DNA from 2 places in the Komagataeibacter saccharivorans genome. Region 2 is predicted to be linked to the other one. Evidence: predicted binding sites of a transcription regulator. Region 2 holds the regulator's gene; the other holds the start of a gene.
What was found. Region 2 encodes LexA, which represses DNA repair genes until DNA is damaged. Its sites were predicted from a motif close to TGTTCTANNTANGTTC; they were not measured.
Positions count from the first base shown of each region.

Region 1 (4,425 bases), 1.3 Mb from region 2:
ACGTCCACGCGCCGCATCCGCGTGCTGGAAGCCGCCCACCCGGTGCCCGACAGCCGCAGCGAGGCGGCAGCCCGCGCCATGCTGGATGCCGTAAGCGGGCTGGGGCAGGATGATCTGGTCATCGCGCTGATTTCCGGCGGGGGATCGGCCCTGATGGAACTGCCACGGGCCGGGGTTACGCTGGATGACATTCGCGCGATCAACCGCGCCCTGCTGCATTCCGGGGCGAGCATAAACGACATGAACGTGGTCCGCCGCCACCTGTCCGTCATCAAGGGTGGGGGCCTTGCCGCAGCCGCCGCCCCCGCGCGGGTGGTGACACTGGCCATAAGCGACGTGCCGGGGGATGACCCGCTGACCATCGCAAGCGGCCCTACGGTCGCGGACCCCACCACACCGGATGACGCGCTGTCCATCCTCGCCCATTACGGTATTCCCGTCCCCCAGGCGGTGCGGACGGTGCTGGCACAGGCAACCCCTGCACGCGCACCTGCGCCGGGATGCAGTTATACATTGATTTCAACGCCGCTCATGGCGCTTGAAGCCGCAGCGGAAACCGCGCGGGAATGCGGTCTTGCACCGCTGATACTGGGGGATGCGCTGGAAGGCGAAAGCCGCGATGCGGGAACATTCATGGCCGGGATTGCGCTCTGCGCCCGGTTGCATGGCCTGCCGGTGGCGGGCCCCGCCGTAATCCTGTCGGGCGGGGAGACCACGGTTACGATCAACCCGGCGGGGCCTGCGCCGGGACGGGGCGGCCGCAATACGGAATTCCTGCTGGCCATGGCCACCGCCCTGCAGGGACAGGCAGGAATATGGGCCATTGCAGCCGATAGTGACGGTATTGATGGCACCGAGGACGCGGCAGGCGCAACCATCGCACCCGATACCCTGCCCCGTGCCCGCAAGCTCGGCTGCGACCCGCGCGCCTACCTGCGCGCGCATGACAGCTACAGCCTTTTCCAGCAGACCGGGGATCTGGTCATGACCGGCCCGACGCTGACCAACGTCAATGATATCCGGATAGTACTGGTGACCTAGTTGGAGGATTTTCCCTGCCGCCCGTAGCTGACCTGCGTGTCCGGCACGACAAAATGCTTGCCGTCATCACTGTCGGCCGCATCGTCATCGCCCGCCTGATTGGCGTCATAGCCGGAGGAGATCATCTGCATCGCAGCCGAATCAGGCGGGGTATGATAGGCTTCGGTCTGGCTGTCATCATCATCGGGCACGCGGGCCAGACGCTTGGACAGGGGACGCAGCGCATCGCGCGCACTGGCGACATGATGCCCCCCGCCAAGGGGTGGCGGTGATTCATCCACATCGGCCGGATCGTTATTGTCATCATGTCCCGCGCTACAGGACGCAAGACAGGCCAGCAATCCGATCATCGCAAGACGCGGTTTCATCCCGGCAGCCCTTATCCCCGCTTCATTTCCCCTCCCCCGGGCCGATACGCAGACCGGGGGGTGGAACGATAGCCCGCCATGACGGCACAGGCCAAGGGCGATCAGTCCCCGGCGGCTTCCTCACCGGGGTCAACCAGCATGGCTTCCGCCACGACACCGGCCTGTTCACGCACCCGGCGTTCAATATCCGCCGCCATTTCGGGGTGGTCACGCAGGAACTGCTTCGCGTTCTCGCGCCCCTGACCGATGCGCTGGCTGTCGCAGGAGAACCACGCACCGGATTTTTCCACGATGCCGGCCTTGACCCCAAGGTCGATCAGTTCACCAACCTTGCTGATCCCTTCGCCATACATGATGTCGAATTCGACCTGACGGAAGGGCGGGGCCATCTTGTTCTTGACCACCTTGACGCGCGTCTGGTTGCCCGTGACCTCGTCCTTGTCCTTGATCGAGCCGATGCGGCGGATATCCATACGCACGGAAGCGTAGAATTTCAGCGCGTTGCCGCCCGTCGTCGTCTCGGGACTGCCGAACATCACGCCGATCTTCAACCGGATCTGGTTCAGGAAGATCATCATGGTGTTGGAGCGGGAGACGGACCCCGTCAGCTTGCGCAGCGCCTGGCTCATAAGCCGGGCATGCAGGCCGACATGGCTGTCGCCCATGTCGCCCTCAAGTTCCGCGCGCGGCACAAGGGCTGCCACACTGTCCACCACCAGCACGTCAACCGCGCCGGAACGGACCAGCGTATCCGCGATTTCCAGCGCCTGCTCACCCGCATCGGGCTGGCTGATCAGCAGGTTGTCCACGTCCACGCCCAGCTTGCGCGCATAGCCGGGATCGAGCGCGTGCTCGGCGTCGATGAAGGCGCAGGTGCCGCCCTTGCGCTGGGCCTCTGCAATGGCATGCAGCGCAAGCGTGGTCTTGCCCGAACTTTCCGGGCCATAAATCTCGACAATGCGGCCACGCGGCAGGCCGCCAATGCCCAGCGCGATATCCAGCCCGAGCGAGCCGGTGGAAATCACATCCACCTGTTCGCTGGGCCGTTCGCCCATGCGCATGATCGATCCCTTGCCGAACGCGCGCTCGATCTGGCTCAACGCCCCTTCCAGGGCCTTGCTTTTATCTATACCCGGAGCCTGTGCCATAGCCTGCCTACCCTGGTGCTTAATGAAGGTGATGAAACCGAGAACGGGCACCCTGCCCTGCAACGCCTGTACGGGACAGGCGATACATCATGCAGGTCAATATGGAACAAAACAGGACCATTTACAATGCCCCGTCATGACATCCCCCGATAAAACCCGGGGCGCGCGCCACCTGTAAGGACCTAGCGCGGCCCCATGGCCAGACCAGCCCCGCGCGGGTCGGTCGCGGCGGTGCAGGTCGCCGCATCCCCCGGCAGGCCCTGCGGACAGGAAATGGCATTGACGCGGCCCTGCGTTGTGGCCGGACGCACCTCCGGCGTCTGGCCCGCCATGATCTGGTGCATCTCGATCCCCACGGCGGCGGCGGCGTCATTCTGGCCCGACCCGGCGGCAACGGCACGGAAAGCACGGCCCTGACTGGCGATCGCAGCCGTTATCAGCGGCTGCGGCAGGCGCGCGGGGGACGCACCCAGCACGATGCCGGTATTGCCCGCCATGCGCCCGGTACCAAACAGGTTGTTCATGCTCAGGCTGCACGCAACCGCCATGCCTGCATGATCGACCACCGTGAACGAGGTGGATGCCGGAAGGGCTGGCAGCCCACCGCCCGAACCGCCACCGCCATTGACGAAAGCCTGCGCGCGGGCGGTCAGGTCATCGCCGGTGCCGCCCGCATGGTTGCCGTTCTGCGCGCGCCATGCGGCCACGCTGGCCTGTGCGCGCTGCATCGCATCGGACGTGGAAGTAGCACTATAGGCCACCGCACTGCCCAGCCCGCCATCAGCAGGCGGGGGCAGGAAGGCGATCTGGGTTTCGCCACGGCTGACAACCAGTGGCAGCCGTTCGGAAGGAACCGACTGCCGCAGGTCGGATATCTGCAACCCGCCACCCGCGGCCTGACTGCCCGCGACAAAGGACTGGCCCAGCGCGCCATTATACAGATCGCCCACGCCCATGGCGCGAATCTGGTCCAGCGCACCGGACAGATGCGTCTGCACCAGCGCATCACCTTCCGCCAGCGCCTTGCCATCCGAACGGCTGAACACCGCCCGCACACCAGGATCAGCCAGCAGCGGCACCTGCACCGCGGCAAGGTCACTGGCAAGCTGGCGGCTGACATTGATCCCGTTCGATGCCAGCGTAATCGCGTTGGGCAGCAGTTCAGAAAACGCAGCCGAACCATATTGCAGGTGCATGAGGTAAAGCCCGCGTGCCAGCATCGGCACGGCGGCGGGACGATCCGCAAGCGGCATGTTGGGCGCAGCCACCGTGCCCGCGACAGGCATGAACATGAAGGCGCGGCCACCGTTCTGATCGCCCGGCCGGTAGGCCAGACACGCCCCGCCCGACCCCAGCGACGCACGCGAAGGCAGGGTGACAGCCAGCGCCATGCCCATGGCCGTTGCCGCATCCGCCGCATTGCCACCGCGCTGGAGGATATCACGCCCGACCAGCGTTGCCTCCGGCTCATCAGCGGAAACCGTTCCGATCAGCGCCCCCGGCGACGGGCCAAACATATGGGAGACCAGCTTGACCGGCGAGTAGCGCTGAAGGGAACAGCCCGTGACGGAAATGGCCAGAACAGCCGACAATGCCGCACGCATGGATCGACGGGCAAAAGGTGTTATCGAATGCTCAGGCACGCACGCTTCTCCATGGGGCAGGTCGGCTTTATCGGTGAACCACGCGCACGCGACCGCGTGATCGTGGCAGGTATTCACGACTTAGCGGCCTTACGGGCCATCGGCAACAGCGATGCCCCCCTTGCGTCCGCATGGCCATTCCTTTCCTGTGCCCGATCCTCTACAGACACCCTATCCCGACATGACAACGGAGCAAACCCGTGACTTCCATTTCCCCACGCCTGC
Region 1 covers NZ_CP036404.1:2,637,387-2,641,811, reverse strand. The annotation lists gene KSAC_RS12175 (glycerate kinase type-2 family protein) at 1-1,041, shown strand, start outside; gene KSAC_RS12170 (hypothetical protein) at 1,038-1,409, opposite strand; gene recA (recombinase RecA) at 1,511-2,557, opposite strand; gene KSAC_RS12160 (gamma-glutamyltransferase) at 2,740-4,161, opposite strand; gene KSAC_RS12155 (DsbA family protein) at 4,401-4,425, shown strand, end outside.
Region 1: recA (recombinase RecA) is a predicted target of LexA. The motif match lies at 2,662-2,677, and genes of this name have one in related genera.

Region 2 (4,425 bases):
AAACGGTTTCAGCCGCTTCGGGGCCGTACCCGACTTCCCCGATGGCATTCCCCGGCGGGTGATCGAACGCATGCGCCTTGGCCTGCGGCGTGGTCCGCAGGGACTGCTGCACAGCTTTCGTCAGCGTGCGGACATTGAAACGCCCCTGCCAGCGCATATCGAACAGGGCCGACTGGAAACGGGCCTGAAAATGCTTATGGACATGGATTGCCGGGATGACCTGACAAATCTGGCATGTCCCATCCACATCATGGCCGGAACGCAGGATGCCATCGCCCCACCATCACTGACGCGGGCCTGCTTTTCCGGTAAGGCTGCACACCCCATCCAATGGCAGGAAGGCGGACATCTGCTACCCCTGACCCACACGGCCGACTGCGTGCGCGAAATTACGGCCCTGACCCAACGGATAACCGCACCATGACCCGCAAGGAAAGCATCGCCGCCCGTTTTGACGCGGCACGGGACTACGATCAGGCTGCGCGTGTCCAGCGTATTGCAGCAGGAGAACTTGCCCGACGCATTGCCCGATCCTGCGCTCATGCTACGCCGCTACGTATTCTGGAAATCGGTTGCGGCACCGGATTCCTGACGCGGGAACTGCTACGCCTGTTCCCTGATGCCCATATCACCGCCACGGACATCGCACCGGGCATGCTGGCGCGTCTGGCGGCACGAATTCCGGACAGGGAACGGCTGACACTGCACCGCATGGATGCGGAACAGCCCGACCTGACCGGCCCGTTCGACCTGATATGCTCAAGTCTGGCCATGCAGTGGTTTGAAAACCGGGCCCGGACGCTGGATCTGCTTGCATCGCTGCTTGCACCCGATGGCCAGATGGCTTTTGCCACCTTATGCGCAGGCAGCTTCCGGCAATGGCGGGACGCCTATGCACGGGCTGGCGTGACCTGCCCGGTTCCTTCCTATCCCCCCCTTGCCACCCTGCATGAGGAGTGGCCGCTTTCCGGCGCAGGGCTTTGGCAGGAAGCGGAAATAGTGGATAGCCCCGCATCACCACTGGAATTCGTGCGCGAACTGGCGGCCATCGGGGCCAGCCATACCGATCACCCACCGGCAACGGGTAGTCAGCTACGCCGCGTTCTGGCAGCAGCGCACAGCAATGATCCCTTCGCCGTTTCGTATCATGTCGCTTACGGACAGTTCCGACGTGCCCTGTGGCCAGGTGTATTCGTAACCGGTACGGATACGGATGTGGGCAAGACCGTTACCGCCGCCACACTGGTGCGGGCATGGGGTGCCGCCTACTGGAAGCCCCTGCAAAGCGGCACGGATGATGCCCCATCAGACAGTACGACCATACGTGCCCTGTCCGGTATCGACGCGGCGCGGCTGTATCCGCCTGCGGCCACGTTCGGTGCTTCCCTGTCCCCGGAAGATGCAGCACGGCAGGCCCATACCCGCATCAATCCGACCGACATAGGGTTGCCCCCCCATGACGCCGCCCGTGGACCGCTGGTGGTTGAAGGGGCAGGGGGCGTGTTCGTACCCATTGCCGAAAATTACCTGATGATCGACCTTATGGTCCGTCTTGCGCTGCCTGTGGTACTGGTGGCCCGCAGCCAGCTTGGCACGATCAATCACACACTGCTCAGTCTCGCAGCACTACGGACACGCGGAGTGCGCGTACTGGGCGTAATCCTGAACGGGCCACCCGAACCGATTGGCCGTAATGCCATCGAACGCCATGGGCAGGTGCGTATTCTGGCAGAACTGCCCCCAACCGATCCCATGGGGCCGGATGCCATAAGACAACTGGCCACCCATATACCATCGTGGACTGACGTGACGGGCAGTGTTCAGTAACGTCGCATAAGACCCGCAAGGGTACCCTGTATGCTGACACGACTGGCAGGCAGGGTCCGTGTCTCATAGCGGGTGTTGGCCGGGATCAACGCGATTTCATCGCCCTGATGCCGCACCCGTTTGAGGGTCACTTCCTCCCCATCGATCAGGGCCACGGCAATCTGACCGTCACTGGCCTGTGCCTGTGCGCGGATGATGACCGTATCGCCATCGAGTATTCCCGCGTCCTCCATCGAATCCCCGGTAACCTCCAGCGCGTAATGGTCGCTGGCCTTGCTCATAAGGCTGGCAGGCACAACGATATGGGTTGTACTGGCGTTGATGGCTTCGATCGGGTTACCTGCCGCGATCCGTCCGACAAAGGGCAGTTCAACCATGCCTGCGATGACTGCGGCAGATGGCACCGCCGGGCCGCCGGGTGCGGGCGGGTCGACCGGCTTACGGACCGGCGGCGGCTCGATATCCGGCAGGCGCAGGATTTCCAGCGCCCGGGCACGATGATGCCTGCGGTGGAGGAATCCCCGTTCCTCCAGCGCTGAAATCAGGCGGTGGATACCCGATTTGGAACGCAGGCCAAGCGCATCCTTCATTTCATCGAAGGAGGGCGAGAATCCCGTCCTACGCAAATGGCCGTCAATAAATAGCAAAAGCTCATGTTGTTTTTTCGTGAGCATGCCACATGTCCTTTTGCCGTGGGCGCGTTCCAAGGCGGGAAGAAGCTGGAACAAACCAAAAACCTGTTTCCATGTTCTATATTGGTTCCATCCGCCCCGTCAACTGCGATCCCGCCTGTTACAACCCCTGATCAATGCGGATGATCTCGCACATATCACCCGCCCGGGCAGGCGGTGCGTGCGGCGCGCGCAGCACCAGCGCCTGACTGTCGGCCAGTATATGCAGCATGGCTGAATCCTGAACGGGGAAAGGGGTGGCGATCTGCTGGCCCTGCCCATCATGTGTGAGGCTGCTGCGCAGGAAATCCATGCGCCAGTCATTTTCCGGCAGATCAACGCCCAGAACCGCACGCTGTGGCGGCTCAACCGCATTGTCCAGCCCGGCCATGCGCCGCAGGGCAGGCAGGACGAACACGACGGTACAGACGAACGCGGCCACCGGATTGCCCGGCAGGCCGATGAAAGGCAGGCGCCCCAGATGGCCGGACATGAGCGGGCGACCCGGCCGCATGGCAATTTTCCAGAAATCGGTTTTCAGCCCGACCTGTTCCAGCCCCCGACGCACCAGATCGTGACTGCCGACGCTGGCACCCCCGGTGGTTATGAGCATATCCACGCCATCCACCATCCGCTCAAGGGTCGCAAGGTCGCTCATATTATCCCGCAGCACGGGCAGCATGACCGGCTCGGCACCGGCCTGACGCAGCAGGGCGGCCAGCATGGGGGTGCTGGAATTGGCAATCTGGCCTGCCGCCAGCGTGCTGCCGGGCAGCAGCAGTTCATCCCCCGTGGCGGCAATGGCCACGCGGGGGCGGCGTGTGACCTCCACCCAGGGATGGTTTGCAGCCGCGGCAAGGCCGATATCACGTGCGGACAGCCTGCGCCCGGCGGGAATGACAACCTGCCCCTGCGCGAAATCCTGCCCCCTGCGCCGCACGAACGTCCCCGGCGCGATAACATGCCCGGTCGTGACGGCACGCCCATCCACCTGTGCATTTTCCTGTATCAGCACGGCATCCGTCCCGGCGGGCATGACGCTGCCGGTGAATATACGGACACACTGGCCCTGACCGATCGTGGTGGCTACGGGATGCCCGGCAGGCGCTTCGGCGACACATTCAAGCGTCGCCCCACCGGTGGAAAGATCAGCAGCGCGCACGGCATAGCCATCCATGGCGGATACATCGGCTGGCGGATTGGACAGGCGCGCGGCCAGCGGGGCAGCACTTACGCGTCCACACGCATCAGTCAGGGCCACGACCTCCGCCGGGAGGGGAAATACCCCCTGAAGAATCCGTTCACGCGCTTCGGAGACGCTCAACATCGTGCACTGCACTCCTTTTTTACCCGTCCGGGGCGAATTTAAACAGAAATATTGGTCTTAGAGCTTGACCTCAGCCTTGTGTATGCGCATTTTCCGCCAACTTGAACCACTGCTGCACCTGAATGTTCCAGCAGCGGCGGAGCAGTGCTGAGGATATCATGGCCAAGACCAACACGATTCAAATCAAGCTCGTTTCCACGGCGGACACCGGCTACTTCTACGTGACCAAGAAGAACGCCCGTGCCCAGACCGGCAAGATGGAAATGCGCAAATACGATCCCGTTGCGCGCAAGCACGTGGCCTTCCGCGAAGCGAAGATCAAATAATCTTCCGCTCCGGCGGAAACGAAAAAACCCCGGCGGAAACGACCGGGGTTTTTTCATGCCTGCATGTCCTGCATGTCATGTGCGGGCCATGTCAGTACAGGTGGTTATGTTCCCCGTAGGGCACGACAATTTCGTCCTGCCGGGCAAGGTTCTGCATGGTGCGCGCACGTTCATCCAGAAGATCGACATCCAGCGCGCCTTCCTTCAGCCCGCGCACGCGCCGCAGCCAGACTTCCTGTTCGGCCTTGGCATCGTGCTGGGCGGACCGGGCTTC
Region 2 covers NZ_CP036404.1:799,904-804,328, forward strand. The annotation lists gene KSAC_RS03470 (alpha/beta fold hydrolase) at 1-424, shown strand, start outside; gene bioD (dethiobiotin synthase) at 421-1,827, shown strand; gene lexA (transcriptional repressor LexA) at 1,821-2,501, opposite strand; gene KSAC_RS03485 (molybdopterin molybdotransferase MoeA) at 2,620-3,825, opposite strand; gene rpmG (50S ribosomal protein L33) at 3,984-4,151, shown strand; gene KSAC_RS03495 (FtsB family cell division protein) at 4,243-4,425, opposite strand, start outside.